4 regions of the Arthrobacter sp. NPDC056727 genome follow, and region 1 is predicted to be linked to each of the others. Evidence: riboswitches for the same ligand, from Rfam matches in the RefSeq annotation. Region 1 holds a riboswitch; each other region holds the start of a gene.
What was found. A riboswitch is a leader RNA that binds a small molecule or an ion and turns the genes downstream of it on or off. The one in region 1 is predicted to bind cyclic di-AMP.
Positions count from the first base shown of each region.

Region 2: linked by a shared signal. The riboswitch ahead of ACFRAH_RS12140 (hypothetical protein) and the one ahead of ACFRAH_RS02020 (C40 family peptidase) in region 1 are both predicted to bind cyclic di-AMP.
Region 3: linked by a shared signal. The riboswitch ahead of ACFRAH_RS20595 (hypothetical protein) and the one ahead of ACFRAH_RS02020 (C40 family peptidase) in region 1 are both predicted to bind cyclic di-AMP.
Region 4: linked by a shared signal. The riboswitch ahead of ACFRAH_RS13265 (LysM peptidoglycan-binding domain-containing protein) and the one ahead of ACFRAH_RS02020 (C40 family peptidase) in region 1 are both predicted to bind cyclic di-AMP.

Region 1 covers NZ_JBHTZA010000002.1:46,252-53,190, forward strand. The annotation lists gene ACFRAH_RS02015 (M23 family metallopeptidase) at 1-545, shown strand, start outside; cyclic di-AMP (ydaO/yuaA leader) riboswitch at 658-851, shown strand; gene ACFRAH_RS02020 (C40 family peptidase) at 904-1,614, shown strand; gene ACFRAH_RS02025 (NlpC/P60 family protein) at 1,717-2,493, shown strand; gene ACFRAH_RS02030 (HNH endonuclease) at 2,717-3,217, shown strand; gene ACFRAH_RS02035 (molybdenum cofactor guanylyltransferase) at 3,242-3,835, shown strand; gene ACFRAH_RS02040 (DUF6457 domain-containing protein) at 3,871-4,218, shown strand; gene ACFRAH_RS02045 (molybdopterin molybdotransferase MoeA) at 4,215-5,786, shown strand; gene fdhD (formate dehydrogenase accessory sulfurtransferase FdhD) at 5,881-6,753, shown strand; gene ACFRAH_RS02055 (alpha-mannosidase) at 6,928-6,939, shown strand, end outside.
Region 2 covers NZ_JBHTZA010000010.1:107,036-113,974, reverse strand. The annotation lists gene ACFRAH_RS12170 (SixA phosphatase family protein) at 1-197, opposite strand, end outside; gene ACFRAH_RS12165 (winged helix-turn-helix domain-containing protein) at 249-1,124, opposite strand; gene ACFRAH_RS12160 (hypothetical protein) at 1,223-1,543, shown strand; gene ACFRAH_RS12155 (hypothetical protein) at 1,720-2,646, opposite strand; gene ACFRAH_RS12150 (response regulator transcription factor) at 2,844-3,584, shown strand; gene ACFRAH_RS12145 (ATP-binding protein) at 3,588-5,219, shown strand; cyclic di-AMP (ydaO/yuaA leader) riboswitch at 5,314-5,477, shown strand; gene ACFRAH_RS12140 (hypothetical protein) at 5,483-6,307, shown strand; gene ACFRAH_RS12135 (glycosyltransferase) at 6,557-6,939, shown strand, end outside.
Region 3 covers NZ_JBHTZA010000027.1:5,461-12,399, forward strand. The annotation lists gene ACFRAH_RS20580 (alpha/beta hydrolase) at 1-173, opposite strand, end outside; gene ACFRAH_RS20585 (GTP pyrophosphokinase family protein) at 379-1,485, shown strand; gene ACFRAH_RS20590 (SulP family inorganic anion transporter) at 1,492-2,991, shown strand; cyclic di-AMP (ydaO/yuaA leader) riboswitch at 3,135-3,336, shown strand; gene ACFRAH_RS20595 (hypothetical protein) at 3,340-4,053, shown strand; gene ACFRAH_RS20600 (GGDEF domain-containing protein) at 4,291-5,430, opposite strand; gene ACFRAH_RS20605 (bile acid:sodium symporter family protein) at 5,583-6,611, shown strand; gene ACFRAH_RS20610 (LLM class flavin-dependent oxidoreductase) at 6,608-6,939, opposite strand, start outside.
Region 4 covers NZ_JBHTZA010000012.1:5,534-12,472, forward strand. The annotation lists gene ACFRAH_RS13240 (amidohydrolase) at 1-896, shown strand, start outside; gene ACFRAH_RS13245 (M20 family metallo-hydrolase) at 893-2,161, shown strand; gene ACFRAH_RS13250 (Re/Si-specific NAD(P)(+) transhydrogenase subunit alpha) at 2,309-3,580, shown strand; gene ACFRAH_RS13255 (NAD(P) transhydrogenase subunit alpha) at 3,580-3,924, shown strand; gene ACFRAH_RS13260 (NAD(P)(+) transhydrogenase (Re/Si-specific) subunit beta) at 3,921-5,294, shown strand; cyclic di-AMP (ydaO/yuaA leader) riboswitch at 5,451-5,652, shown strand; gene ACFRAH_RS13265 (LysM peptidoglycan-binding domain-containing protein) at 5,656-6,594, shown strand; gene ACFRAH_RS13270 (ArgP/LysG family DNA-binding transcriptional regulator) at 6,692-6,939, opposite strand, start outside.

The sequences.
Region 1 (6,939 bases):
CAGCCTCACCGGCCCAGCCGAAGGTCTCGGCGGAAGCGGCAGCCAAGATCGATTTCAGCCGCACGTCCGTCTCCACCACCGGAGACCCGGACGGAAAGCTCAAGCAGCTCCTCAGTGCCCAGTCGGCCGGCAGCATCAGCCGTGCGGCTTCGGCCGGCACCCTGGGTGGGCCACTGACCACGCTGGTCAAGTCTTCGCCGTTCGGTTACCGGGTCAGCCCGATCACCGGCGGTGCCGGTGAGTTCCACCGCGGCCAGGACTTTGCCGCCCAGTGCGGCACGGAGGTCCTTGCTGCGGCCAGCGGCACAGTCACGTTCTCGGGGTGGCACCCGTACGGGGGAGGCAACCGCGTGGTCATCGACCACGGCAACGGCCTGGAAACCACGTACAACCACCTGTCGTCCTCCAGCGTCCAGGTTGGCCAGAAGGTCACCCGGGGCGAAATAATCGCCCTCAGCGGGACCACCGGCGCCTCAACCGGCTGCCACCTCCACTTCGAGGTGATGGTCAACGGGGAAGTCGTTGATCCCATGGGCTGGCTCTGAGCCAAGCCGAGTGAGCACTCTCATTCCTGTGACACGCCGTGACCTGAATGTGACTTTCGCTCCGAACTGCTGTACCGTCTAAACCGCGTCAACTTCGCCGAAGTTGACGCTCTTGAGTGGATTGCCTAACTCTGCCACCGCTCAAGGTCCGTTCGCATTACATCGTCTGGCAGGGGCGGGGGAACCAATTTTGGTCTTCGCAAGAAGGCCTTGGGGTTAAGTCGCAAAGCTTCCCAGGAAGCAGCGCGGCCGGGTGACTCCCATCCGAATCCGACAGCTCACCTCGTAGGCATTGGGAGAGGCTACCTTCGTGTCTTCACGCCACAATGCCGCGCGCCACCGCGCGCAGACGGTTCGTATGAACCCGTTGGACTCCGTGTCCAAGGCGGTTAGCGCCAATGCCGGCACAGTAGGTCGCCAGGCAGCTGTTATCGCAGTTGCTTCAGGACTCATCCTGAGCGTTGGCCTGCCGGCTAACGCAGCCGACGCCAATATTGGTGTTTCCGCCTCCTCGGAGACCGGATCCCAGGCCGCACAGCTTGCTGTGACCGCCGCGCCCACCGCTACCGTCTCCTTCGAGCGTCCTGCCGTCACCACGGTGGCAGCCCCGGTCGCCGAAACCATCGCTCCGCAGTCGAACGATGAGGGCAAGGCGGCCGACGCAGGCCAGGCCGGCGACGAGAGCACCGGTGCGGCCCTGGCCGTCACCGCAAAGGCCACTGATGGTGCGGCCTCCGCCGCGGCGTCCGGGCTGGCTGCAATCGCGTACACCGGTATCGGCCACCCGTACGTCTGGGGCGGCACCACCCCCAACGGCTGGGACTGCTCGGGCTTCACCCAGTGGGTTTATGCCCAGGCTGGCATCAGCATTCCCCGCGTCAACGCGTGGAACGCCATGAAGCCCACTTCCACGCCTGCCCCCGGCGACCTGGTCATGCAGAACGGCGGCGCCCACGTGGGCATCTACGTCGGCAACGGCATGATGATCAGCGCGCTGAACCCTGCCGACGGCACTCTCCTGCACGCGGTGTCCGCAACGGGCACGTCTGCTTTCTACACCCTTCGCTAAGAATCCGATTCGAGGCGGGCCGGCTTACCCCCAAGATGCCGGCGCGTCGATAACCCACGTCCTGCTACCGCGGTCCGTGGAACACGAAAGAGAGAAACTTTAATGACTACACGTGCGACTATTGCACGGCACCGCGCCGAGGTCACCAAGACCAGCTCGCTGGCTGTCATTGCCAAGGCCGTCGGCGACAACGCCGGTGGCATGGGCCGCCAGGCTGCAGTTATCGCAGCGGCTTCCGGTCTCGTCCTGACCAGCGGCATCGCCGCCAACGCCGCCGAGACCAACGTCCAGCGCGAATCCGCTCCGGCTTCCACGCTGGAAGTCCAGTCCGCTGCCCCGGCCAACATCTCCGCAGCTTCCAGCATTGCCATCTCCTACGAGAAGCCTGCTGTCTCCACCACCCCGGCCCCCGTCGTCGAGGCACCCAAGCCTGTCGTCAAGGTCCAGGAATCCGCCCCCGCCGTTGAGGCTCCGGCTACTGAGACCGCTCCGGCTGTCCAGGCCACCGCCTCCGTCGAGACTGCTGCTCCGAAGACCGCTGCCGCCAGCGGCAAGGGTGCTGCGATTGCTGCTGCCGCCTACGCGCAGCTCGGTGTCTCGCAGGACTGCACCGCACTGGCCACCAATGCACTCGCCGCTGTGGGTATCCACTACCACGGCTGGCCGGCCGGCTACCTGTCCCTGGGCCGCACCGTCAGCGCTGCTGAAGCTCAGCCGGGCGACCTCGCCTACTACCAGAACGGCGGCATGGGCCTGGCCCACATCGCTGTGTACGTCGGCAACGGCATGGCTGTCCACGGCGGCTGGAACGGCGGAACCACCGCACTGTTCAGCGTGAACGTCGGCTCCGGCCCGGTCTTCATCCGCGTCGGCGGCTAAGACACCCCGAAGCATCACAGAAGGACCCCCGCCGCCTGGCGGGGGTCCTTTTTTGCCTTGCGCGCGCATGAATTTTTGGTGACACGCCATGACGAAGCTTGTGTTCGATTCGCTCATCTGCCTAGTGAGTGTTTACTCTTATGGTGTCGATCCATAGCCCGGACATGCAGAGGGCAGCCGGCCCTCGCGCCTCTGCCGGGTGCGGCCGTGAAGAGGTATGTGCATGCGCACACTCGTTCTGAATGCTGGATATGAACCGCTGGCGGTAGTGACCTTCCGCCGGGCGCTGGTCCTTGTGCTCACCGGAAAAGCAAGCGTGGTGGCCGAAGGCGACGATCCTGTCGTCGGGCCGCAGGACATCATGGGCCGTCCGTCCGTGATTCTCCTTAACCGCTACATCCGCCCCCGGTACAACATGGTCACCGCGGTGAGCAGGCGGGGCGTACTTCGCCGCGACGGCCACCGGTGCGCCTACTGCGGCAAGGCAGCCCACACCATAGACCATGTCCAGCCTAAATCCCGGGGCGGTGCTGACTCCTGGGAGAACCTGGTTGCGGCCTGCCTGCGCTGCAACAACGTCAAAGGTGACCACACGCCCGGTGAGATGGGCTGGAAGCTCAGGTTCGATCCGGCTCCTCCGGTGGGCACCATGTGGCAGATCAAGGAACTGGAGAAGCCCACACCGGCGTGGGATCCGTTCCTGCTTCCGGAAAGAGCAGCCTGACCCATCCAGCATTACGCTGGGTGTGTGGACTTTGACGCAATAATCCTGGCCGGTGGCCGCTCGTCGCGGCTGGGCGGCTCGCCCAAGTCTGCCCTGATGTTCGACGGCGCCACCCTCCTCGAGCGGTCGCTCGCGGCAGCCGCTGGTGCCCGCCGCACCGTCGTGGTGGGGCCTGAGGCCGCGGGCCTCCCCGCCGGTGTGCTCACCTGCCGAGAGGATCCGCCCTTCGCGGGCCCGGCTGCGGCCATCGCCGCCGGCCTTGACGCCCTCCGCGGTGCGGGTCCGGCGGACATGGTAATGGTCCTCGCCTGCGACATGCCGCGGGCTGCGGATGCCGTCCGGGCCCTCCGGGATGCTCTCCCCGGTGCGGGCGCCGACGGCGTCATGGCGGCATCGGCGGATGGGCGCCTCCAGCCGCTCGCCGGTTTTTATGGCACAGCTGTGCTGGAACGCGCGGTGCAGGATGCCGCCGCGCGCAACGCCTTGGTGCACGGCTCGGTGTTCGCCCTCCTTGCTAGTCTTGACGTGCAGGCTGTAACTGTCCCTGCCGGTTCCACGGACGACGTGGACACCTGGGATGATGCGGCCGCGTTGGGAGTAGCTGTCCGGGAGCAATGAGCCGCATTCCGGGCCGCCGTGAATTGGAGGCAGGCATGAAAAGCCAGGACGAGACGCTTGAGGAATGGTGCCGTCTGCTGCTGCGGGCCTTTGAGCTCGAGGATGTGGACGTGGACATCAACGAGGTGTTGTCCGTAGCAGGAGTTGCCGCGCACTCCGTGGTGCGTCCCGCGGCGCCGCTGACCACCTTCATAGCCGGTCTCGCCGTCGGACTGGCCTCCGGTCCGGGCCACGCGCCGGATGCCTCATCCATGCAGAACGCCATGGACGTGGCGCGTTCTGTGGCCAAGGCCTATGCGGCCGACGAGGCGCAGGCTGCGGCAGGTTCCCCGGTCGTGGGCTCCGCCGGAGCTTCGGTGCCCACCGGGACACCGGGGGAATGACAGCCGCGCCCGAGCACCGCTCCGACGATCTCGGCTCCTTTGCCACCCCAAGCTCCGCAGGAGAGGTTAGCCCCGCGGGGGACGCCAGCCCTGCCGCCGGGGACGGAACCTTCCCCGACGCTGAGCCGGACCCGGACGCCGACCCCTCCCCGGACGGCGAGTCTGCCGCCGAGGCTGAACCCGAAGCCGAGACTGAACCAGAAGCCGAAGCTGAACCCGTCGCCGCAGCGGAGCGTGACGGGCATGCCAAGCACCTGGCGCACACCTGGGAGGAGGCCCGGCAGGCGGCCTTCGACTGTGCCACGCCGATCCCGGCGGCGCCTGTGCCCCTGCGCGACGCCGTCGGCCGGACGCTGGCGACGGACATCACCGCCCGCCAGGACATGCCGCACTATGCGTCCTCTGCCATGGACGGCTGGGCCGTTAACGGAGCGGGTCCCTGGATCCTGGCCGAACCGGGGCAGCGGCTGGCCCCGCACCAGGCGAGCGTGATCGTGACGGGCGGACTCATTCCGCCAGGTGCCAAGGCAGTGCTGCGCAAAGAGAGCGGCGTGATCGCCGAGGACGACGACGGGCTGCCTGTCCTGGCGCTGGGCGGCACTGCCCGTCCCGGCGAGCCCCGTAACGGCCAGCACATCCGGAAGGCTGCTGAGGAGGCAACGGCCGGGGACGTCCTGGTCAGGGCCGGCGTCGTGCTAAATCCCGCCCATGTGGCGCTCGCCGCGCTGGCCGGGCACGACGAGGTTGAGGTCCTGGGCAAGCCGGTGGTGAAGCTGCTGCTGACAGGCTCCGAGGTGGTGGAGCAGGGACTTCCCGAGCCCGGGCGGGTGCGTGACACGTTCGGACCGCAGCTGGCAACCGTGGTGGAGATGCTCGGCGGCCTGTGCCGTGAACAGCTCCGCATCGGGGACGGCTACACGGAATGGCTGGAGGGGCTCGAGGACTCGGGCATCCCCGAGGCACAAAACCTGCCGGCCGACGTCGTCATCACCACCGGCGGAACGGGTGTCTCGGGAACCGATCACTTCCGGCGTGCAGTGGCTGAGCTGGGCGGACGGCTGATCATCGACGGCGTGGCAATGCGGCCGGGGCACCCCGCCGTCCTCGCCGAATTGCCGGACGGGCGCTTCGTGCTCGGGCTGCCCGGCAACCCGCTGGCCGCCATGATGGCCCTCTCCACGGTAGGCGCACCGCTCCTGGCCGCCCTCGGACACGGCCAGCTGCCGCCGGTCCGGGAAGTCCCCTGCGGCACCGTGCTCGAACCCGAGCCCGGCCGCACGCGGCTGATGCCCTTCCGGCTCCTCTACGGCATGGCCTCGCCGGCGCAGCACACCGGCCCGGGCATGATGCGGGGGCTGGCGTCGGCCGACGGTGTCCTGGTGGTGCCGCCGCACGGCGTGCAGCTGGGGGAGACGGTGCCGGCTTTCGCGCTGCCCTGGGGCCCGGCCATCCCCGAACCAAAGGCAGCCGAGTCCAAACCCAAGAGCCCGGGGCGGAAGCCCGCTTCCCGCACCTCCAAGCAGGCAGCCCAAAGCGGGCCGGTGGACTGGAGCGCCCTGCTCGACTGAGGGGACATGGTCCGGCCGTGGGACAGGCGTTGGTGTACACCGGACCGGCTTGCAATGATGGAGTCATGAACAGCCACTCAGCGCGGAGTACCGCATGGGCCGTGTAACGCAACGACGCAAGGTGCACCGCTACGTCCTGGACGGTTCGGCCGCGGCCCTGGAGTTCCCGGTCCGGCACCGTGAGGACGTGCTCGCCGTAGAGGAGCCGCTGGAGATCCGGCTGGGCAACCTTTCCTACTCGGTCACCATGCGCACGCCTGGCGACGACTTTGACCTGGTCGCAGGCTTCCTCGTCTCCGAGGGTGTCATCTGGGATGCCGACCAGCTGATCTCGCTGAGGTTCTGCGCCGGCGAGGACGAGAACGGCGTCCAGACATTCAACGTGGTGGAGGCCCAGCTGCGGCCTGATGTGCCGCTGCCGGACACCGGCCGGCACGTCTACACGTCCAGCTCCTGCGGGATCTGCGGCACCGATTCCATTGAAGCGGTAACGAAGTCCTCGCACTTCAACCCCGCCGCGGACCGGCTCACCGTTCCGGTCGAAACGCTTGCCTCCCTGCCGGACCGGCTGCGGGAAGCCCAGGCCGTGTTCGAGGTGACCGGCGGAGTGCACGCTGCCGGGCTGTTCAGGATCGACGACGACGGCGGTGCGGAGCTGCTGTGCCTGCGGGAGGACGTGGGCCGGCACAACGCAGTGGACAAGGTGGTTGGCTGGGCACTGCGCGAACGGCGGCTGCCGCTGGCCAACACCGTGCTCCAGGTATCCGGGCGGGCCTCCTTCGAGCTCGTCCAGAAGGCAGCGCTGGCCGGGATCCCGGTGCTCGCCGCGGTCAGTGCCCCCTCAAGCCTGGCCGTGGAGCTGGCCGAGTCCACGGGACTCACCCTTGCCGGGTTCAGCCGCGGAACCAGCCTGAACGTCTACGCAGGTCGCGGGCGCATTTCCACTCCTGCCCCGGTGGCGCGGTAGGGGCGTGGCCCCTTGGCGGCGGGACGCCAAAGCAGTAGATTTTATCCATCGAATGGAAGCATTGATCCGCCTGCGCCGCAGCTGACGTGCCCGGACCCAAGCTGACCGCGACGCCCATGCCCGCACGAAAGCCAGCACAGCCGCTTCCGCTTTCACGTACTGAAGAGGTACACATTGCACGACGAC
Region 2 (6,939 bases), on a different contig from region 1:
GTCTGCCGCGTGCGCAGCGCACTGGAGCAGAGGATGAAATCCGGGACGATGTTGTGCTTGAGCAGCCACTTGCCCGCAAGCGGGGCCTCGCGGTGACCGCGTTCCTCCAGGGGACGCTCATGGTCCGCCACCCCGCCCGGCCAGTCGGCTTTGGCGTGGCGCATGAGGACCAGCCGCTTCTTATGGTGCGCGCTCATGGACTCACCCTACTATCGCAAGCCCACATCAGCCGCGGAGCGGCGCGGAGACTAGATCGAGTACTCCGGAGCGGCCCAGACAACCACCTCGGGGTGCTCGTAGAAGCGGTAGCCCTGGCCGCGGACGGTGCGCACGGTGTTGGCAAGGCGGCCCAGCTTCGAGCGGAGGCGGCGGATGTGGACGTCGATGGTCCGCTCATTCGGCACTTCTTCGGCGTTGCGCCACAGGCCCTCGAGCAGTTCGTCGCGGCCCACGGTGCGGGTGCCGTTCTCCACGAGGTAGTTGAGCAGTTCGAATTCCTTGAACGTCAGGTTCAGGGACTCGCCGTCGAGGTGGACCTCGCGGCGGGCAAGGTCGATCAGGACACCGGAGGGGCGGGGATCCTGGGCCGGCTGCGGGCGTGCGGTCTCGGTGCGCTGCCGGGCGTTGACGGTCGGATCACCGAAAGTGGAACGGACGACGTCGAGCGCGGAGCCCGGCGCGCTGGCCGGTGCCACGGCAACGGCGGCGTAGCTTTCAGCACCGGTAACCAGCGACTGGGCGTAGGCCCGGATCTCCTGGGCAAGCTTGGCGATCGAGGTGCCGGCGGCAGCCGCGGTTTCCTCGTCAATGCCCATGTACAGGACGAATCCGCGGGCGACGTTGTCGTTGGGAACGGGCCGGACCGGCGCAGCGGCGAGCGGGGCCACCAGAGGCGTGGGCGCGGTCAGCGGCGCGGCTTCCTCGGCCTGCACGGCGCGGAGCTGGCCGTACGAGTTCGGGTTGTAGCCCTGGGGTGCATAACCCGGGGCGGCGGGGATGCTGTTGGCCTGTCCTCCCGGAGCGAAGGCGGGGCGGGCGCCGAATCCCTGGCGCAGGCCCGGCGCCTGGCCGGCCTTATTGGCGTTACGGACTGAGATGTGGACGTATCCGGATGCAACTGACATGTTTGCTTACCTCAATGTGAATGGCCGTCATCGCGGCTCGAATGCTTGGGTCCCCGCAATGTCTTGGGGAGGGGCGCCCTACGCTGGGCTGGGGGCGAATGCCTAAAAACTTCGTGGGTGGTGAAAGTCAGGCGTGCATTCGACAACAGCGCATGTCGGCAGCAGCGGGTGTGCTGGGCCAGTATTCTGCGGCTGCAGTTGCTGTTGAGTTCTTGTTCACATTTGAAAGTGTGCAACGTAACAATGAAAACTTGCAAGTAACAATGGACGGAACTGTCCGCATGCTGAGACAAACAGCCAGTTTGTGTGATAAATCACAGTTTTGTCAGCGGGCATTTTTGGGATTAATTTTCCTGAACAAACGGTCGGAAAGCCGCCCATACAGAATCTTCTTCGATTTTGGGGTAAATACTCGCTGAATATTCAATGACGCTTGAATTGCCGGAAACCCGCAGCGGCGATTCGCCGATTGTCCAGCTATGACGCGGCCCCGCCAGGGACTTTTTGCCAGGCCCGGCTTGGAGCCGTTGGTCAAATCCAAACGAACGACGGCGGCAGCGCCCGGTTGCCTGGGCGCCGCCCCTTCCCGCACTGGTCAGCTGGACTGGCTCGAGCCCGTGCGTGCGCCCGAACCGCTGCTCCCGCCTGACTGGGTGGTGGCGGTCCCGCTCACCTGGACGCTCTCGGCGGCAAACGCCGAACCATCCTTGCCGGCCACGATCCTGACGGTGGCCCCGGACACGATATCCGCCGACGTCAGTTCGCCCGTTGCCGACTGCCGCCGCCGCTGCAGCATGTTGCTCACCGCCGTGTCACCGCTGAGCGTGTAGGTGCGTGTGAAGCCGTCGGCACTCCTCACCGTGACCGAACCGGAGGAAACCGCCGAAACGGTGCCGAGCTGCGCCACCTTGGTGACGTATTGCCCGTTCTCTTCCACGACGTATTCCGAATGGACCGCCGTGGAGATGCCGCTGCCCATGCCGCCAAGGCCGTCGGGCGCGAAGTCGCCTCCCTGGCCCGGCACTGTTCCGCTGCCCGGTGCCTGCATACCGCCCGGACCGCCCATGGAACCGCCATCCTGGGGCAGGCCACCCTGGACACCGCCCTGGGCCGAGCCACCCCGGGTCCCGGCGGCTGTTCCGTTGGCAGCGGCAGCGTTGCTGCCCAGCCCGTACACAGTGGCTCCGGCACCAGCAGCCAGAACGGTCGCCGCGCCCGCCACCACCAGCCCGCGCTTCATGGTCCACGGCTTGCCGCCGGCAGCCGAACCGCCCGCTTTTCCGGCCGACGGCGGCCCTCCCCAGCCCCCACCCCAGCCCGGCGAGGTTCCGGACCCCTGGCCGGCCACCGGCATCCGGTCCGTTTCGGCGTCGGGCCCGGCGTCCGGTCCTGCGGTGGGCCCCGCGGACGGCCGGGCAGCCGGCCCCGCGTCCGGTCCTGGCTGGTAGGCGTGCCCGTCCGGCTGAGGCGCCGGAGGCAGGGGTGTGGTTTCCGGAACAGGTGCGTGCTGCTGTCCGCTCATTGCGATCTCCTTAGGGGTGCGGAAGTGTCCGTTCCAGACTGGAAAGCCTTCCTGTGATTGGGCTGTGCGGCGCAAGAGCCATGGCTGTGACCTGAAAAGTACGTACAGCGCGCCTTCCAGCTCGCTAGGCTGGGATTCACAGCCGGCGCACAGGGTTGCCAAAGCGGCGGCTAAACACCAGAACGGAGAGTTGTCACATGGCCACTTCGCACTCCATGACCAACAACCTTCCCCAGCTGACCCACCCGGACGGCTCCCCCATCCGCGCCCTGGTGGTCGACGACGAGCCGAGCCTTTCCGAGCTCATGAGCATGGGCCTGCGCATGGCCGGCTGGTCCGTCGCCGTCGCCGCGGACGGCCCTGGGGCCGTGAAACTCGCCAAGGAGTTCCGCCCCGACGTGCTGGTGCTGGACGTGATGCTTCCAGGGTTCGACGGCGTCGAGCTCCTGGGCAGGATCCGCGCCTTCGCGCCGGAGGTCCCCGCCCTGTTCCTCACCGCCAAGGACGCGGTACAGGACCGCATCGTGGGCCTCGCCGCGGGCGGCGACGACTACGTCACCAAGCCGTTCAGCATGGAGGAAGTCCTGCTGCGCCTGCACCGGCTGGTCCAGCGCTCCGGCGTGGCCGCGATGGACTCCGCTGAACTCGTGGTGGGCGACCTCGTCCTGAACCTCGACACACGCGAAGTCACCCGGGCGGGCGACGAGCTGCAGCTGACAGCAACCCAGTTTGAGCTGCTGCGCTACCTCATGGAGAACCCCAAGCGCGTGGTCAGCAAGGCCCAGATCCTGGACCGGGTGTGGAACTATGACTTCGGCGGCCAGGCCAACATCGTGGAGCTGTACATCTCCTACCTGCGCAAGAAGGTCGATGCCGTGCACCCGCCGATGATCCACACCGTCCGCGGCGCGGGCTACGTCATCAAGCCGGCAGAGTAGGCCGTGGCAAACCTTTCCGGAGCCGTCCGCACGCAGCGCCGGAGCTGGCTGAAGCCGGGCACCTGGCATTTGCGCACGCGCCTGGTCCTGGTGGCGATGGCACTCCTTGTGGCGATCTGTGCCGCCATCGGCCTCTTCAGCTACGCGTCGATGGATTCCTTCCTGACCCGCCAGCTCGACGATCAACTCACCGGCGCCGCTGACAGGGCCCGGGACTTTGGCCGTCCGCCGCTGGGCTCTGCCGGCAACAAGCCGGATCCTCTCGAAGGCCGGGGCCAGCGGGTGGGCACCCTGGTGGCCAGGATCCAGTCCGGGCAGGTCAGCGCGGGATTCCTGGCCTCCGATGCCAGCCGCAAGACTCTCTCGGCCGCAGACAACCAGACCCTTCTGGGGCTCCGCCTTGACGGCGGCCCCGTCGACCGCACCCTGTCCACCGGGGCCTACCGGCTGGTGGCCGCCCAGACACCCTACGGCGACGTCATGGTGACCGGACTCCCGCTGGCAGACAAGCAGAGCACCCTGACGTCACTGGTCTGGACCATCACCATCGTGTCGCTGGGCGGCCTCGTGCTGATCGGCCTGGCCGGGACGGTGCTCATCCGCCGCACCATGAAGCCGCTGGAACAGCTCTCCGAGGTGGCGACCCAGGTGTCCCGCCTGCCGCTGGACGCCGGTGAGGTGGCACTCGCCGTCCGCGTCCCGCCGTCGAACACCCACCCCGGAACTGAAGTGGGCAGCGTGGGGCACGCCCTGAACCAGATGCTGGACAACGTCTCCAACGCGCTGGAAGCGCGGCAGGAAAGCGAAATGAAGGTGCGGCAGTTCGTGGCGGATGCCTCGCATGAGCTCCGCACCCCGCTCACGGCCATCCGCGGCTACACGGAGCTGATGCGCATGACCGAAAGGTTCACCCCGGACGGCCAGCGCTCGCTTGCCCGCGTGCAGAGCCAGTCGGAACGCATGACCGCGCTGGTGGAGGACCTCCTGCTGCTCGCCCGGCTCGACGAGGGCCAGCCGCTCAAACTCAGCGACGTGGATCTCACGCAGCTCGTGATCGAGACCGTCAGCGATGAAAAAGTCATGGCGCCGGACCGGGCGTGGCATCTCGACCTTCCGGAGGAACCGGTATCGGTCCGGGGCGACGCCTCGCAGCTGCACCAGGTGCTGGTCAACCTGCTCTCGAACGCACGCAAGCACACTCCGCCCGGCACCACGGTGACCACCGGCGTCCTGCGCTCAGCCGACGGCAGTGCTGTGATTACTGTCACGGACGACGGCGCCGGCATCCCGCCCGAATTCGTGGACAAGGTCTTCGCGCGCTTCGCCCGCGCAGACGCGTCACGTGCGACGCCGGCAAGGTCGGCCCTGGCGCCGGCACCGGCGGCGGCGAAGGGCTCCGCCGCAGGTGGCGAAACCGCGCCAACCGCCCTCCGCACCCCCGCATCACAGGGGGAGCCGGGGATTTCGCAGGGAGACGCGGGCGTGGCTTCGGCGGAGGGAACCAGCGGCCTGGGCCTGTCCATCGTGCAGTCCATCGTCGAGGCGCACGGCGGCACGGTCGAGGTGACATCCCGGCCCGGCCGGACCGAATTTGCCGTCCGGCTCCCCACGCAAGGCGCCGCGCCGTCGTCGTGATGTCCGTTACCTAAATGTGACTTAATCAAAAGCCTCCTGTACCGTCGATAGGGTGCGGCCGCCACTGGAGCCGCATCTCCGGATTGACGCCCAGCTCTGCCGCTTCCCGGATTCCGCTACATCAGGCAGAGGCGGGGGAACCAGAGTCCCGGGCTTTCCGCATCAGCCCTTGGGGTGAAGCCGACACGTGAATTTTCCGTGCGGCCGGATGACCTCATCCGAACCCGACAGCTAACTCCGCAGGTGTTGAGAGGCAATCCACCATGTCTGAATTCAAGATTCAGGCGCGCCCTGAACGCGCCTCGAACAAGCCTGGCCGCACGACGTCACGCCCCGGCATTTCCCGGCACCGCGCCGAACCGACGCCGCCCACGACGGCATTGGGCCGCTTCGCCGCAAACCTTCCGTCCTTTGGGCGCCGGGCAGCCATCCTGACCACCGCAGCCGCCGTGCTCGTGGGCGTCGGCGCCGCCGGCCAGGCCGCCGACCAGGCTGCGCCGTCCGCCGCCCCGACGACAGCGGCCACCGCTGACGCCGGGCAGACGCTGAGCTTCGACAAGACGCTGATCTCCGCCCTTCCGGCCCCGACTGCGGCGTCCATCGCGGCGCAGTCCGCCACCAAGGCGACCGCCAAGGCCACCCCGAAGCCGGCCGCCAAGGCTGCTCCTGTTGCCAAGGTTGCCGTCAAGGCCGCCCCGAAGCCGGCCGCCAAGGCTGCTCCTGTTGCCAAGGTTGCCGTCAAGGTGGCCCCCGTGAAGGCTGCTGCCCCGGTCGCCGTGAATGATCCCGCCGGCGCGCAGGCCTACGCGGCCAGCAAGCTCGGTTCCTTCGGCTGGTCCGCAGACCAGATGCAGTGCCTGAACCGGCTCTGGACCAAGGAATCGGAATGGCGCACCACGGCCACCAACGCCAGCAGCGGCGCCTACGGCATCGTGCAGTCGCTGCCCGCCGAGAAGATGGCGAGCTCCGGCGCGGACTACCGCACCAACTACCGCACTCAGATCAACTGGGGCCTGGGCTACATCAAGGAGCGTTACGGCTCCCCGTGCGATGCGCTGAACTGGCACCTCGCCAACAACTGGTACTGACCGGTTGCCGCGGCCGGACCGGCTGACGGCGAACATTTCTGCACCGCTTTAGGGTGACCGGCTTTGATGCCGAGGGCCCCGGATCCGCCAGGATCCGGGGCCCTTTTGCTGCCCACGCCCCTCCCGCAGCGGGCAAAGTGGCGCAGAAATGCGGCCACCCCCGTTCAAAACATCACGCCGAAACACTTCCACAGCCCCTGCACAGCTTCGCCCTAAAACCCTCATAACAGCGGCCGCCACTGTTGTTGCATGACCATCACTGACCACGCCTCCGGAACCCAGCCCCGCCCACCGCTGCACACCCAGCTGCACACGCTCCAGGCAGCCGGCGCGGCCGGCCATGCCCCGGCCTGCACCCCAGGCAGGCACCCCCGGCGGCAGCCCATCGACACCTCCGCCGCGGTTCCGGTCCTGGACGTGACCATCCCGGTCTACAACGAGGAGCGCGACCTGGAGGAGTGCCTGCGCCGGCTGCACACCTACCTGCGCGGCACGTTCCCGCACTCGTTCCGCATCACCGTTGCAGACAACGCGAGCACCGACGGAACGCTCAAGGCTGCCGAGCGCGTGGCCCGGGAACTCTGTGAGGTGGATGTGGTGCATCTCGAGGAGAAGGGCCGCGGCAACGCCCT
Region 3 (6,939 bases), on a different contig from region 1:
AGCGGCTCACCCAGCTCGGCGCCGTACTGCGAGCGCCAGTAGCCGCCGTGGATCACCACAACTACGCCGTGCGGGGAAGGCGTTTTGCCGTTGCGTGCTGCAGGTGTTTCCGGCAGGAAGAGTTCGCCCCACTGGCTGGGGTGGTCACCGTAGTGGTACTTCTGCCGCTTCACTGCATCCTCCTAGGATCCTTCGAACGGGGCGCCGGGCCCCTCTTTGCCGCCGGCCGCGCACCCGGAATCCGGGGTTGCAGGGCACGACGGCGCACAACAGCCATGTGCCGAGCCTACCGTGAGGTAGCTCCCGTGGGGCAGAAGGGACGGCAGTGGCAGGGGTGTCACCGGCGCCACTGTCACACCGCCTTGGTAGTTTGGAACCATGGCAAGCAACTGGGATCGCCTGGACGTCACTCAGCGCGACTCCGTGCAGGCAAACGTGGAACTCTATGAGCACGTCCGGCCTGCCCTGAAGCTTGTCACCCGGGAGGTCCTGCAGATACTGCGGACCATGCTCAAGGACACCGAGGTCACCCCCCTTTTCGTCACCGGCCGGACCAAGTCGGTGGACTCCTTCCGGGAGAAGATAGCCCGGACCGAGGAACCGCTGGAACCCGGCGGCCCGCGGCTCCTGAAATTCCCGGACCCGTTCCGGACGCTCAACGACATGGTGGGCGTGCGGGTCATCACCAAGCTGCCGGCGGAGAACGCGCTGGTGGCCAACCTGATCAAACGCCAGCGGCACCTTTTCGACTGCCGCGGGGACCGCGAAAAGGACATCGGCTCCATCGAGTCCGGAACGTACGGCTACTCCAGCCGGCACCTGATCCTGCGCACCATCCAGAACGACGTCGTCAAGAACTACCAGCAGGTCTTCAACTCGGAAGTCCAGCCCAACGGCAGCTACTTCTTTGAATGCCAGATCCGCACCGTCTTCGCGCACGCGTGGAGTGAGATCGAGCACGACATCCGGTTCAAGGCCGAGGACCCGAGGGCCTGGACGCCGCACTTCGACCGCCAGTTCACCGCCACCGCCGCCATGCTGGAAACCGTGGAGAGTGCGTTCGCTGACCTGCATGAACGCTACGAGGAGGTCCGCAGCTACTGGGATGTGGACGGCGAGGGCGCGGCACAGCTCACCCCCAACCGCATCCGCGACGTCTGGCGCACCCTGCTCCCCCACGTAGACCGTAAAGTGGATGATGACTGGGGATGGGCGGCCGAACTCCTGGCGGCCCATGGACTCAAGCAGACCGTGCAGCTCGCGGGCCTGCTCAGCGCCAACCGGATCACCGAGGTCCGCAGGGCCCTGGACCACCGCTACTCCCCCGGCCCGGACCGCCTCCTGGATGACCTCCTGCTGTGGCAGTACGGCACCAAACACATCGACCTCACCGCCGAGGCGCCCGACGCCGTCCCCCACCCGCGGCGCGACAGCCTCCAGCGGCGGCTGAAGCAGATCGAGCGCTACCGCCAGACCAAGAAATAGAGTTACATGTTGCCCGAACAGCTCCAGTCCGTCCGGGCCACGCTCCGTTCCCCGCGGCGCCTTAAGACCGAGGCCCTCGCCGGACTGGTGGTGGCCCTCGCCCTCATTCCGGAAGCCATCGCGTTCTCCGTGATCGCCGGGGTGGACCCCCGGATCGGGCTGTTCGCATCCTTCACCATGGCGGTCACCATCTCGTTCGTGGGCGGCCGGACCGCCATGATCTCGGCCGCAACAGGCGCCGTCGCCCTGGTGATCGCGCCGCTGATGCGCAGCCACGGGCTGGACCACCTGATCGCCGCGGTGATCCTCGCGGGAGTGTTCCAGATCCTGCTGGCCGTCCTGGGTGTCACCCGGCTCATGCGCTTCATCCCGCGCTCGGTGATGGTGGGCTTCGTGAACGCACTGGCCATCCTCGTTTTCATGGCCCAACTGCCGGAGCTGATCGGCGTTCCCTGGCCCGTGTATCCACTGGTCGCCGCCGGCCTGCTGATCGTCGTCGGCTTCCGCAGGATTACGACGGCGGTGCCGTCACCTTTGGTGGCCATCGTCCTCCTTACGGTCCTCGCCGTGGTAGCCGGGATCGATGTGCCCGCCGTCCAGGACAAGGGCCAGCTGCCGGAAAGCCTGCCCACGCTGTTCGTCCCGAATGTGCCGCTCACGTGGGAAACCTTCCAGACCATCGCCCCGTTCTCGCTGTCCATGGCGCTCGTGGGGCTGCTGGAATCACTCATGACGTCCAAACTCGTGGACGACATCACCGACACCCGCTCCAACAAGACCCGCGAATCCTGGGGCCAGGGCGTGGCCAACATCGTCACCGGGTTCCTGGGCGGCATGGGCGGCTGCGCCGTGATCGGGCAGACGATGATCAACGTCAAGGGCTCCGGCGCCCGCAGCAGGGTGTCCACGTTCCTCGCGGGCGTCTTCCTGCTGGTGCTGGTGGTGACCCTTGGCGACATCGTGGGACTCATCCCCATGGCGGCGCTGGTGGCCGTGATGATCTTCGTCTCGGCCATCACCTTCGACTGGCACTCGGTTGCACCCGCAACGCTAAAGCGGCTGCCCAAGTCCGAGACCGCCGTCATGCTCATCACGGTGGGCACTGTGGTGGTCACGCACAACCTGGCGATCGGCGTCGGCGTCGGTGTGCTGGCGGCGATGGCGATGTTCGCCCGCCGGGTGGCCCATTTCGCCACCGTGGAGCGGACGGAAGTGGAGCTCAACGGCCGGACGGTGGCCACCTACACCGTGGACGGCGAACTGTTCTTTGCCTCCTCCAACGACCTCTACACGCAGTTCGACTACGCCCGCGACGCCGACCCGCACGTCCATAGCGTGGTGATCGACCTGCACGCCTCACACCTGTGGGACGCCTCCACCGTCGCCGTCCTGGATGCGGTCACGGAGAAATACCGCAGGAACGGCCGCGAGGTGGAACTGGTCGGCCTCAACTCGGCCAGCATCCAGATGCGGGAACGGCTGGCCGGCAAACTCAACGCCGAGTGAGCTTCATCACGCTATTTTGGACGCGCCCCTTTATCTGACGCGGGCCAACAAAGAATGAACAACACGCCCCCGTTACCTTAATGTGACATTAGGGAAAGCCTCCCGTACGGTGGAAAACGTGCCTTTTTCACCGAGGGGCACTCCCGCGCTGATTGCCTAACTCTGCCGCAGCCCGAGGAACCAACCGAACACCCATGTCAGGCAGAGACGGGGAAACCACTTTTCGGCCCGCTTGAAGCGGGCCTTGGGGTGAAGCCGCGCAGTTCCTGACCACGCTCAGGACCGCGGCCGGGTGCCTCCCACCCGAATCCGACAGCTCACCTCGCAGGCATCGGGAGAGGCTTCTTCATGTCGTTCCGCTTTATTTCTGGCCGCCGTGCTGCGGCCATCCTTGCCGCATCCGGACTGGCCTTCACCGGCACCGTCGCGGCCAACGCCGCAAACGTTCCGGCCCAGCCGGCGAAGGCTCCGGTCTCCGCCCCCGAGGCCGCCAGCCAGATCCAGGCTCCCCTGAGCGCTGCCTCCAGCATCAAAATCGAGTTTGACCGCACCGCGGTCAAGTCGGCCCCGGCTCCCGTGGCAGCGCCCGCCGTCGAAAAGCCCGCAGCCGCGAAGCCCGCGGCGAAGAGGGCGGTAACGCCTGTCGTTGCCGCCGCACCCAAGGCCGCACCGGCCGCTGCCGCGCCGAAGATCACCGTCAAGGCCGCCGCTCCGGCGCCGAAGGCACCCGTCAAGGCAGCGGCAGGCGTCAACGCCGCCATGCTGGCCTCCGCCTACGCCCAGATCGGCATCACGCAGGACTGCACCGCCATGGTTGAGAAGGCCCTCGGCGCGGCCGGCATCCACGTGGGCGACCTCGCCCCGATGCAGTTCCTGAACTACGGCAAGGTGGTCTCCACCCCGCAGCCCGGCGACATGGTGGTCCAGTCCGGCCACGTGGCCATCTACGCTGGCGCCGGCAAGGTCGTCAGCGGCGGCATGAACGGCATCAACGCCACCATGGCCCACCCGCTGTCCTGGCTCACGGCCACGGGTCCCGTCACGTTCGTGCGCGCGGCCTAGCGGAGGCCTCGCGGAGGTAAAGAAAACCGCCGTGTTCCGCTGCCTTGGGGGCGGCGGAACACGGCTACCCCCAAGGTGCTCCCACCTTTCCATAGGGATGGCGGGACACACTGGCCATGCCTGATGAAAGACCGCAGTCTCCGGCTGCGAGCCAGGATCGCCGGGTCCGGATTGTCCCCCATGCATTCCGGATCCGGCGCCTGCCTGCCTGCCTGCAGCGGAGGGCAGCAACCAGCCTCAGCCCCGGACGGTGCGGTTCCGCCCCTGGGACTTGGCTTCGTAAAGGGCAACGTCCGCGGCCGCAATCACCTCATCGAGGTCAGCGGTTTCCGCGTTGTAGATGGAAATGCCGTAGCTGACGGTCGGCATCCTCAGCAGCTCCGGGATGTGCTGCCCCGCCATCCGCCTGCTGATTTCACCCGCGATAATTTCCGCGCTCTTGGGCCCCGCCCCGGGAAGCAGGAGGATGAACTCCTCGCCGCCGTAGCGCCCGGCAAGGTCCGTAGACCGGACCGAAGCGCTGCACGCTTCGGCAAAGGCCTGCAGTGCAAGGTCGCCCGCCGCGTGGCCAAAGGTGTCATTGACCGCCTTGAAATGGTCGAGGTCAGCAAGGATCAGCGAGCCCCCGCCATTGGCGGCCTTGCTGCGCTCCAGCTCTTCGGCCGCGGCCTCCAGGAACGCCCCCCGGTTAAGGAGGCCCGTCAGCCCGTCCTGTGTGGCGACGGTCCGCAGCGCCCGCGTCTGCTGCTCGGTGCTCAGACCCGCCATGCTGAAGGAAACCACCACCAGCAGCACCATGGTGACCATGGTGGTCACCGCGGACCCGAAGAACGTGACAAAGACGGCGCCATCCTGCCCGTTGATAAGGAAAACAATCAGCCGGCAGAAATAGAAGGCCGCCACGCCGCCCGCGGCGATGGCCATGGGGATCCTGACCCGCGAATAGCCGGGCTCCAGCCGCCACAGTTCATGCGAGGCCAGACCGATGAGCACAGCCATGGACCCCAGGAACACCTCTCCCCCGGCCCAGGCGTTGGAGCCGGGGTTGTCGACGGCGGCAGCCACGCCGGCCAGGACCGGCAGTGCCACGGACAGCCAGGGGCTGGGCTTAAGGGGCCGGAGGGAGCGCGCGCCGGCCCAGACGCAGGCTGCACCGGAGATCAACAGGACGTTGCCCAGTGGGTTCGCCCAGACCTGCTGCGGCGTGCCGTTCATCAGGAAGGCCGCCGCGCCGAGGAGAAACAGGAGCAGGGCCGCGCACCACCAGGCGCTGTAGGGTGAGCGCGTACTGCGGTAGGTGGAAAAGTAGAAGAGCACAGCCAGAATGAGGGCCATCGCGGCGAAAGCGATCCGAAGCGTCACCGTGTCCAGGATCATTCGGCCCCCTTGAATCCCGATCCAATGCACTCCAGTATCGCACCCGCGGGGTGGGCTTCGCAGTGCTGCCGGCTATTTTTGGACGCGAAACAATTTGTCTGACATCAGTCACGAATTGGGGCGGCGGAGGCCCGCAGTGCCAGCATTATTGAATGCTTGAGGCAACAAAAGAACCCGCCCCCACTACTCCGGCCACGGATGCCACGGCGGCCGTCGCCGCAACCCTGAACCCGGCCCTCGCCGCAGAGGCCAGGATTGCGCGCGTCGCGGTGACCGTCTTCCCCCTCCTGGTGCTGGCTGCCGGAGTGGCCGGGTTCCTGATTCCCGGCGCCTTCAAACCCCTCGGCCCGACGGTCCCCTACCTGCTGGGAATCATCATGTTCTGCATGGGCCTGACGCTGACGCCGCCGGACTTCGCGGCCGTTGCCCGCAGGCCGTGGGCCGTGGTGCTCGGCATCGTCGCCCACTACGTGATCATGCCCGGAGCCGGCTGGGTAATCGCCACACTCCTGCATCTGGAACCTGCACTCGCCGTGGGCCTCATCCTCGTGGGCTGTGCACCCTCCGGCACCGCCTCCAACGTGATGGCGTTCCTGGCCAAGGGCGATGTTGCCCTTTCCGTGGCCGTCGCCAGCGTATCCACCCTGATCGCCCCGGTGGTTACCCCGGTCCTGGTGCTGTTCCTCGCCGGGTCCTTCCTGACCATCGACGCCGGCGGCATGGTGCTGGACATCGTCAAGACCGTTTTGCTCCCGGTGATCGCAGGCCTGCTGGCCCGCCTGTTCCTCAAGAAGCTCGTGGCCAAGGCACTGCCGGCGCTCCCCTGGGCGTCCGCCGTCGTTATTTCCCTCATCGTGGCGGTGGTGGTGGCGGGAAGCGCCGGCAAGATCCTGGCCGCCGGCGGCATCGTGTTCCTTGCCGTGGTGCTGCACAACGGCTTCGGCCTGGGGCTCGGCTACCTGGCCGGCAAGCTGGGCCGCCTGGATGCCAAGGCGCGCAGGGCACTCGCGTTCGAGGTGGGCATGCAGAACTCCGGCCTCGCGGCAACGCTGGCCACCGCGCACTTCACGCCGCTGGCGGCCCTGCCGTCCGCCGTGTTCTCCCTCTGGCACAACATTTCAGGTGCCATCGTTGCTGCCTGGCTGGCCCGGAAGCCCCTGCCGGAGCGGCAGGAGGCCTAGACTCCAGCGGGCACGGCGGCCTTAGCCGCAACCGCCGGCCCGGCGGGGACTGCCTGCGTGAATGTGTTCGCGGGCCGCGGCAGTCCGTAGTGCTCACGCAGCGTGCGCCCCGTGTACTGCCGGCGGAAGAGCCCGCGGGACCGCAGGATCGGAATGACGTGGTCCACGAAGGCGTCCAGCCCCGAGGGCAGCACAGGCGGCATGATGTTGAAGCCGTCGGCCGCGCCTTTTTCAAACCACTCCTGGATGGCGTCCGCCACCTGCTCGGGCGTTCCGGAGAAGGTGCGGTGCCCGCGGCCGCCGCCCAGCCTGCCGATGAGCTGCCGGA
Region 4 (6,939 bases), on a different contig from region 1:
ATGCTTCAGAACCGAAAGCGCGGAGCGTCGACGCCGGAATCCGCACCGGGCTGGGCGATGACTGGCTCCGCCTGGGGTCTGTGAAGATCTTCAGCGACGGCTCGCTGCTGGGCAGCACGGCGTACATGACCGAGGACTACGTTGGCTGCACCCACAACCACGGCTACCTGCAGATGGATGCCCAGGAGCTCCGCTCTGCTGCCCTGGAGGCTTACCGCGCTGGCTGGGCCATTGCCATGCACGCCATCGGCGACCACGCCATTGACCACGCCATAGACATCATCAGTGAGGCCCAGGACGCCTACGGCCTCAACTCGCTGCCCAACCGGATCGAGCATGGCGGCGTACTCCGGCCGGACCAGCTGGACAGGATCGCCAGGGCCGGGATCGTGGTGGTTCCGCAGCCGCACTTCATCACGGAATTCGGTGACGGCATGGCCCGTTTGCTGGGGCCCCGGCGCACAGAGCTGTCCTACCCGGCCAAGAGCCTGCTGCGCCGGGGGTCAATACTGCCCGGAAGTTCGGACCGCCCCGTCTCCGAGGGCCGGCCGCTGAACGTGATGCAGTCATTCGTCGAACGCCTGACTCCCTCGGGCGCCGTGTACGGTCCGGAGGAACGGATCACGGCCGCCGAGGCGCTCGCCGCCTACACCACAGGCTCTGCGGCGGCCACCGGAGCGGCGGATGTCAAGGGCAGGCTCTCGCCCGGGTACCTCGCCGACCTGGTCTTCCTCGACCAGGACCCGACGGCGGTGGCCGCCTCGGAGATCGCCGCAACGCAGGTGCTGGCCACCATGGTGGGCGGCCAGCTGCGGTTCGGGGCGGAGAGGTTCCCGGCCGCCGGAACAGACACGACAACACTCGCGACAGCACTGAGCGGGAAGGAAACCCCATGAGCACCACCAACGAACAGTTCCTTGACGATTTCAGGGCTATGTCCACCTTCGGGGCAACGGCCGGCGGCGGCGTCGACCGCCAGGCCGGAACGGCAGCGGACCATGAAACCCGCCGGTGGTTCGGCGGCTGGCTGGCGCGCCACGGCTTCGAAGAAAAAGTGGACCGGGCCGGCAACCAGTTCGGCACGGTCGAACTCGTTCCTGGCGCACCTTATGTCCTGGTTGGTTCGCACCTGGACTCGCAGCCGCTTGCCGGCCGCTACGACGGTGCCTACGGCGTGCTGGCCGCCGCGCATGCCGCCGCCCGCGTCGCCCGGGACGCCAAGGACGGCAAGGTGCAGCCGCGCTACAACCTGGCCGTGGTGAACTGGTTCAACGAGGAGGGCAGCCGCTTCACCCCCAGCATGATGGGCAGCTCGGTGTTCACCGGAAAGCTGGAACTCGAAGCAGCACTGGCCACTACCGACGTGGCCGGGGTGACCGTGGCGTCAGCCCTGGAATCCGGGCACCGGCAGGCGACCGCGGACACGCCCGTTCTGACGGACGTGGCCAACTACGCGGAGATCCACATCGAGCAGGGCCGGATCCTGCAGGAGCAGGACGTCCAGATCGGCATCGTGGACAGGACCTGGGCCGCCAGCAAGTACCGCGTCACGGTCAACGGGGCGCAGTCGCACACCGGCGCCACCCGGATGGAAGACCGCCAGGATGCGCTGTATGGCGCGGCGCTGATCATTGCGGCAGCGCGGGACCTGGCCGCGGAATTCGAGCCGGGAATGCTGCACACTTCCGTGTCCGAGATGCAGGTCCTGCCCAACTCGCCCGTCACGATTGCCCGCCAGGTGCTGATGAACCTGGACCTCCGCTCCCCGGACGAGGACGTCCTGGCCCGCGCCCGGGACATCATGGCCAAGTGGATCGGCGACGCCCAGGACCGTTCCCGCACCGAAATCCAGCTGAACCTGACGCACCAGTGGGGGCTTGTGGCCTACCAGCCGGAGGGTGTGGCCCTGGGAACCGCCAGCGCACAGCACCTCGGTTTCAGCCACATGGACATCATGACGGTGGCCGGGCATGACTCCACGAACATGAAGGATGCCGTGCCAACGGTGATGCTCTTCGTCCCGAGCGAGGAAGGCATCTCCCACAACGAGGCGGAATTCACCCGGGACGAGGATGCGGTCCGAGGCGCAGAGCTTCTCACCGAGGTGGTCCGCCGGCTGGTCCGCGGCGAACTCGAGCCAGCCGGAAAGAGCAACGCCTAAGTACCGGGTCACCCTCCCGCCCGGCGCCCGGGGGCCATAGACTCTAGCCAACTACGTGCAGCAGCGCCGCTCCGTCCATCCGGGCCCCGAAGGTTCGGGAAACCAAGGAGCCATAGCGCCGCTGCACCCGTTGGAAGGACGTGGCGGGTGAAGCTGGGCATAGCGCGGGAGCGCCGGGAAGGCGAACGGCGGGTCGCTGCGACCCCAGAGACGGTAAAGCAGCTCACGGGGCTGGGCCTGGAGGTGCTGGTCGAATCCCGGGCGGGTGTTTCCGCAGGGCATGCCGACGAGGAATACCGCCAGGCAGGAGCCCACATCGTCGCGGACCTCGATCCCGCCGGGCTGGACATCCTGGCGCATGTCCGCCCGCTGGAGCTTCCGACGGCGGCGGCCCTCCGCCGCGGTGCTGTCACCGTGGGCCTTGCCTCGCCGTCGTCCGAACTCGCCACGGTCAGGGCGCTCGCCGAACGCGGCGTCACGTCCTTCGCGCTGGAACTCGTGCCCCGCATCTCCCGGGCCCAGTCGATGGATGCCCTCTCCTCGCAGGCCCTGGTGGCCGGGTACCGGTGCGTCCTCGAAGCTGCCATCCGCCTGCCCCGCTTCTTTCCGCTCTACATGACCGCCGCCGGCACCGTCCCGCCCGCGCGGGTGCTGGTGCTCGGCGTCGGCGTGGCGGGTCTGCAGGCGATCGGCACGGCGAAGCGGCTGGGCGCCCGCGTCTCCGCCAACGACATCCGGCCGTCCTCGGCGGAAGAAGTCACGTCCATGGGCGGCACTTTCATCAACCTGGACCTTGAGACGGCGGAAGCGTCGGGCGGGTACGCCCGCGAGCTGAGCGCCGACCGAGGTGCCCTGCAGCGGCAGCTGCTTGCGCCGCATGTTGCCGATGCCGACGTACTGATTACGACGGCGGCCGTCCCCGGCCGGCATGCACCGCTCCTGGTGACCCGTGAAATGGTGCAGGGAATGCGCCCCGGATCGGTCGTCGTCGACCTCGCCGCGGAATCCGGCGGCAACGTTGAGGGGTCCGTTCCGGGCCGGGACATCCATGTCCCCACCGCCGACGGCAAGGGGACTGTCGCCGTCGTCGGCCTCAAGGACGCGCCGTCGGCCATGCCGGCGGACGCCTCCCGGCTCTACGCGAAGAACGTGGCCAACCTGCTGGCCCTGATGGTCCGGGACGGGACGGTGGCTCCGGATTTCGACGACGACGTGGTAGCAGGTGCTTGCCTGACGCACGACGGCGTGGTGCGGCACCAGCCCACAGCGGAGGCGCTCGCCGCGCTCCCCGGGGAGGACGTGCCCGGAGTCGCAACTGTCGATGCGCTGGAGGGCAGCGCCGACGTGACGGACACCGAACTCGCCGATGAGTTGGCGGATGGCCCAGTGAAGGCATCGGAAAACGAAGGGGTGGCCTGATGGATGGCATCAGCCTGCTGACCATCACCGTGCTTGCGGTGTTTGTTGGCTTCGAAGTGGTATCGAAGGTTTCCAGCACCCTGCACACGCCCCTCATGTCCGGCGCGAACGCCATCCACGGGATCATCCTGGTGGGCGCCATCATCGTCGCCGGCCAGGCCACGCACCCCTGGGTCCTTGCGGTGGCACTGCTCGCGGTGGTCCTTGCCACGGCCAACCTGGTGGGCGGCTTCGTGGTGACCGACCGCATGCTGGAGATGTTCCGGGGCCGCAAGCCGGACAAACCGGCCGCGCCCACTCCCGGGCAGGGTGAGGCCAGGGAGAACACGGAGGCCCGGCGGTGACCCTCCTCGATCCCAACGTCACCGCGCTGCTCTACCTCGCCGCCGCCGTCTTCTTCATCCTGGCGCTGAAGGGGCTCAACTCCCCGCGCACGGCCCGGCGCGGCAACCTCATCGGCGCCTTCGGTGCGCTGGTCGCCGTCGTCACCGTCTTTTTCTCCACCCGGCTGGACAACGTTCCGCTGATCCTTGGCGCCATTGTGGTCGGTTCCGGTGTGGCCGCCCCCGTGGCCAGGCGCGTCAAGATGACCCAGATGCCCCAGCTCGTGGCGCTGTTCAACGGCGTGGGCGGCGGCGCCGCCGCGCTCGTGGCGCTGCTGGAACTGCCGCATGCGGAGGACGCCTGGGTGCGGGTCGCCGTCGTCTTCACCCTGCTGGTGGGGGCGGTGTCCTTCGCCGGGTCCGCCGTGACGTTCGCCAAGCTGCAGGAGCTCATGACCACCCGCCCCGTGGTGTTCCCAGGCCTGCCGGTGCTCATGGGAGCGGTGCTGCTCGCCGCGGTCGGCGCGGCGGCCGCCGTCGTGCTGGGCGGCTCGCTCGTCCTGGCGCTGCTGCTCCTGCTGCTGGGCCTGGTGGCCGGCGTGCTGCTGGTCCTGCCGGTGGGCGGCGCCGACGTGCCGATCGTCATTTCGCTGCTCAACGCCTTCACCGGCCTGGCTGTGGCGGCGTCCGGCCTGGTGCTGGGGAACGTTCTGCTGGTGGTGGCCGGAACGCTGGTGGGGGCGTCGGGCACCATCCTGACGCGGGCGATGGCGGCGGCCATGGGCCGCAGCGTGGCCGGCATCCTGTTCGGCGCCTTCCGGGGAGGTTCGACGGCGGGATCCACCGCCGTGAGCGACCGTCCGGTCCGCTCGTCCAGCCCGGAGGACGTGGCGGTGCTGCTGGGCTACGCACAGCGCGTGATCATCGTCCCGGGGTACGGGCTGGCCGTGGCGCAGGGACAGCACACGGCGGCGGAGCTGGCACAGGCCCTGGAATCGCGGGGAACCCGCGTGGACTTCGCCATCCATCCGGTGGCGGGGCGCATGCCCGGGCACATGAACGTGCTGCTTGCCGAGGCCAACGTGCCCTACGAGTCACTCAAGGAAATGGGCGAGATCAACTCCGAGTTCCGCACCGCCGACGTCGCGCTGGTGGTGGGCGCGAACGACGTCGTCAACCCCGCGGCCAAGACCACCGCCGGCTCGCCGATCTACGGAATGCCGATCCTTGAGGTGGCGGACGCGCGGCAGGTGGTGTTCCTCAAGCGGTCCATGCGGCCCGGGTTCGCCGGAATCGAGAATGACCTCATGTTCGAGCCGCAGACCACCCTGCTGTTCGGGGACGCCAAGGAATCCCTGACAAAGGTGTTGGGGGCGGTGAAGGCCCTGTAGGGTGGGGCATTCGGGGTCCTGCGGTGCGTTGTCCGCAGTTCCTTTCCAGCGGGCCCTTTCTGCAGTTGGTCCCTCGCCGCGCCGTTACCGAAATGTGACATTTGGTGTGGGGGTGCGATAGCCTCGGCCGGTGCCCTGGTTCCGCTCAGGGCATTCCCGGACAGAATGCCGAGCCCTGCCGCTGACCGGGATCCGTTCGCTATGACCAGCAGGCAGGGACGGGGGAACCACGTTAGTACCGGCCTTGCCCGCCAAGGCCTAGGGGTTAAGTCCAGACGCTCTGCCCAGCGGACGTCCGGACCGGGTGACTCCCATCCGAACCCGACAGCTAACCCCGCAGGCATGGGAGAGGCACATCACCATGTCACGTAAGTCCATAGCCGCGCGCCACCGCGCGACCCCGACGACCTCGATCGCTCTGCAGGGGCTGTCGTATTCCTTCAAGTCCAACGCCGCCTCGGTTGCCAAGCCGGCCGCCGCGGCCGCCGTCGCCTCCGGGCTCCTCTTCGGCGCCGGCGCACCCGCCCACGCTGGCGCCTACGCTCCGGAGGTGCCGGACAGCTCCGCCAGCCAGGCAGCCACGGGCGCGGCCGCTGCTGCCCAGTCCGCCGCCGGCCAGGCGCTGGCCGCCCCCGCTGCGCCGGTGGCTCCCGCCCCGGCCAGTGGCGGATCCGCCGTTGCCGGCGCGCCGTACACCGTAGTCTCCGGCGACACCCTCGGTGCCATCGCGGCAAGCCACGGGGTGAGCCTCGATGTTCTTCTCGCGGAGAACGGACTGACCCTGGCATCGGTCATTTACCCCGGCGACCAGCTCCTGATCCCGGGACCGGGCGCTGCTGCAGCACCCGCTGTGCCGGAGGTGCCCGCGGCCCCTGCCGTGCCTGCTGCACCTGCACCGGCGGCCCCGGCCCAGGCAGCGCCGGAGACCTCCGGCATGGGAATCTACAACGCCTCGGCGTCCATCACGCCCGCCACCCAGGCGGCCAGTGGCGTGGGTGCGGCCATCGTGGCTTCCGCACAGTCGCAGCTCGGCGCCACCCAGGACTGCACGGTCCTGGTGGAGCAGGCGCTCCGGTCCGTCGGCAAGTCCGTCGGTGACCTCGCCCCGGCGCAGTTCTACCAGTACGGAACGCCGGTCTCCTCCCCGCAGCCCGGCGACCTGATGATCAGCGCCGGCCACATCGGCGTCTACATCGGCGGCGGGCAGGCGATCAGCAGCGGCATGAACGGCGTCAACGAAACCATCGTGCACCCGGCCTCCTGGCTCTCGGGCGCCACTTACGTGCGCGTGAACGCCTAACGGCGCTAACGCCTCATAGGCGGAATGGTTCACGCAGCGGCGGCGGGTGCTTTGGGCACCCGCCGCTGCTGTGTTCTGACCGGCCGCTGCGTTCTGACTAGGCGCCGTGCGGCGGCAGCGTTTGGGCGGCGCGGACGACGGCGCTGGTCACCTCCGTGAGGCCCGGAGACTCCAGCGTCCACGCCTGCCAGTAGAGCCGCAGGTCCTCGCTCCACGAGGGATCGAGCTCCACGAGTGAGTCCTCCGGGTCCTGCTGGTCCGGCACCATGCCCCAGCCCAGGCCGGCGTGGACCGATTCGACGTACTGGACCGAATCGGGGATGAAATGCTGCGGGGGAGTGGCGT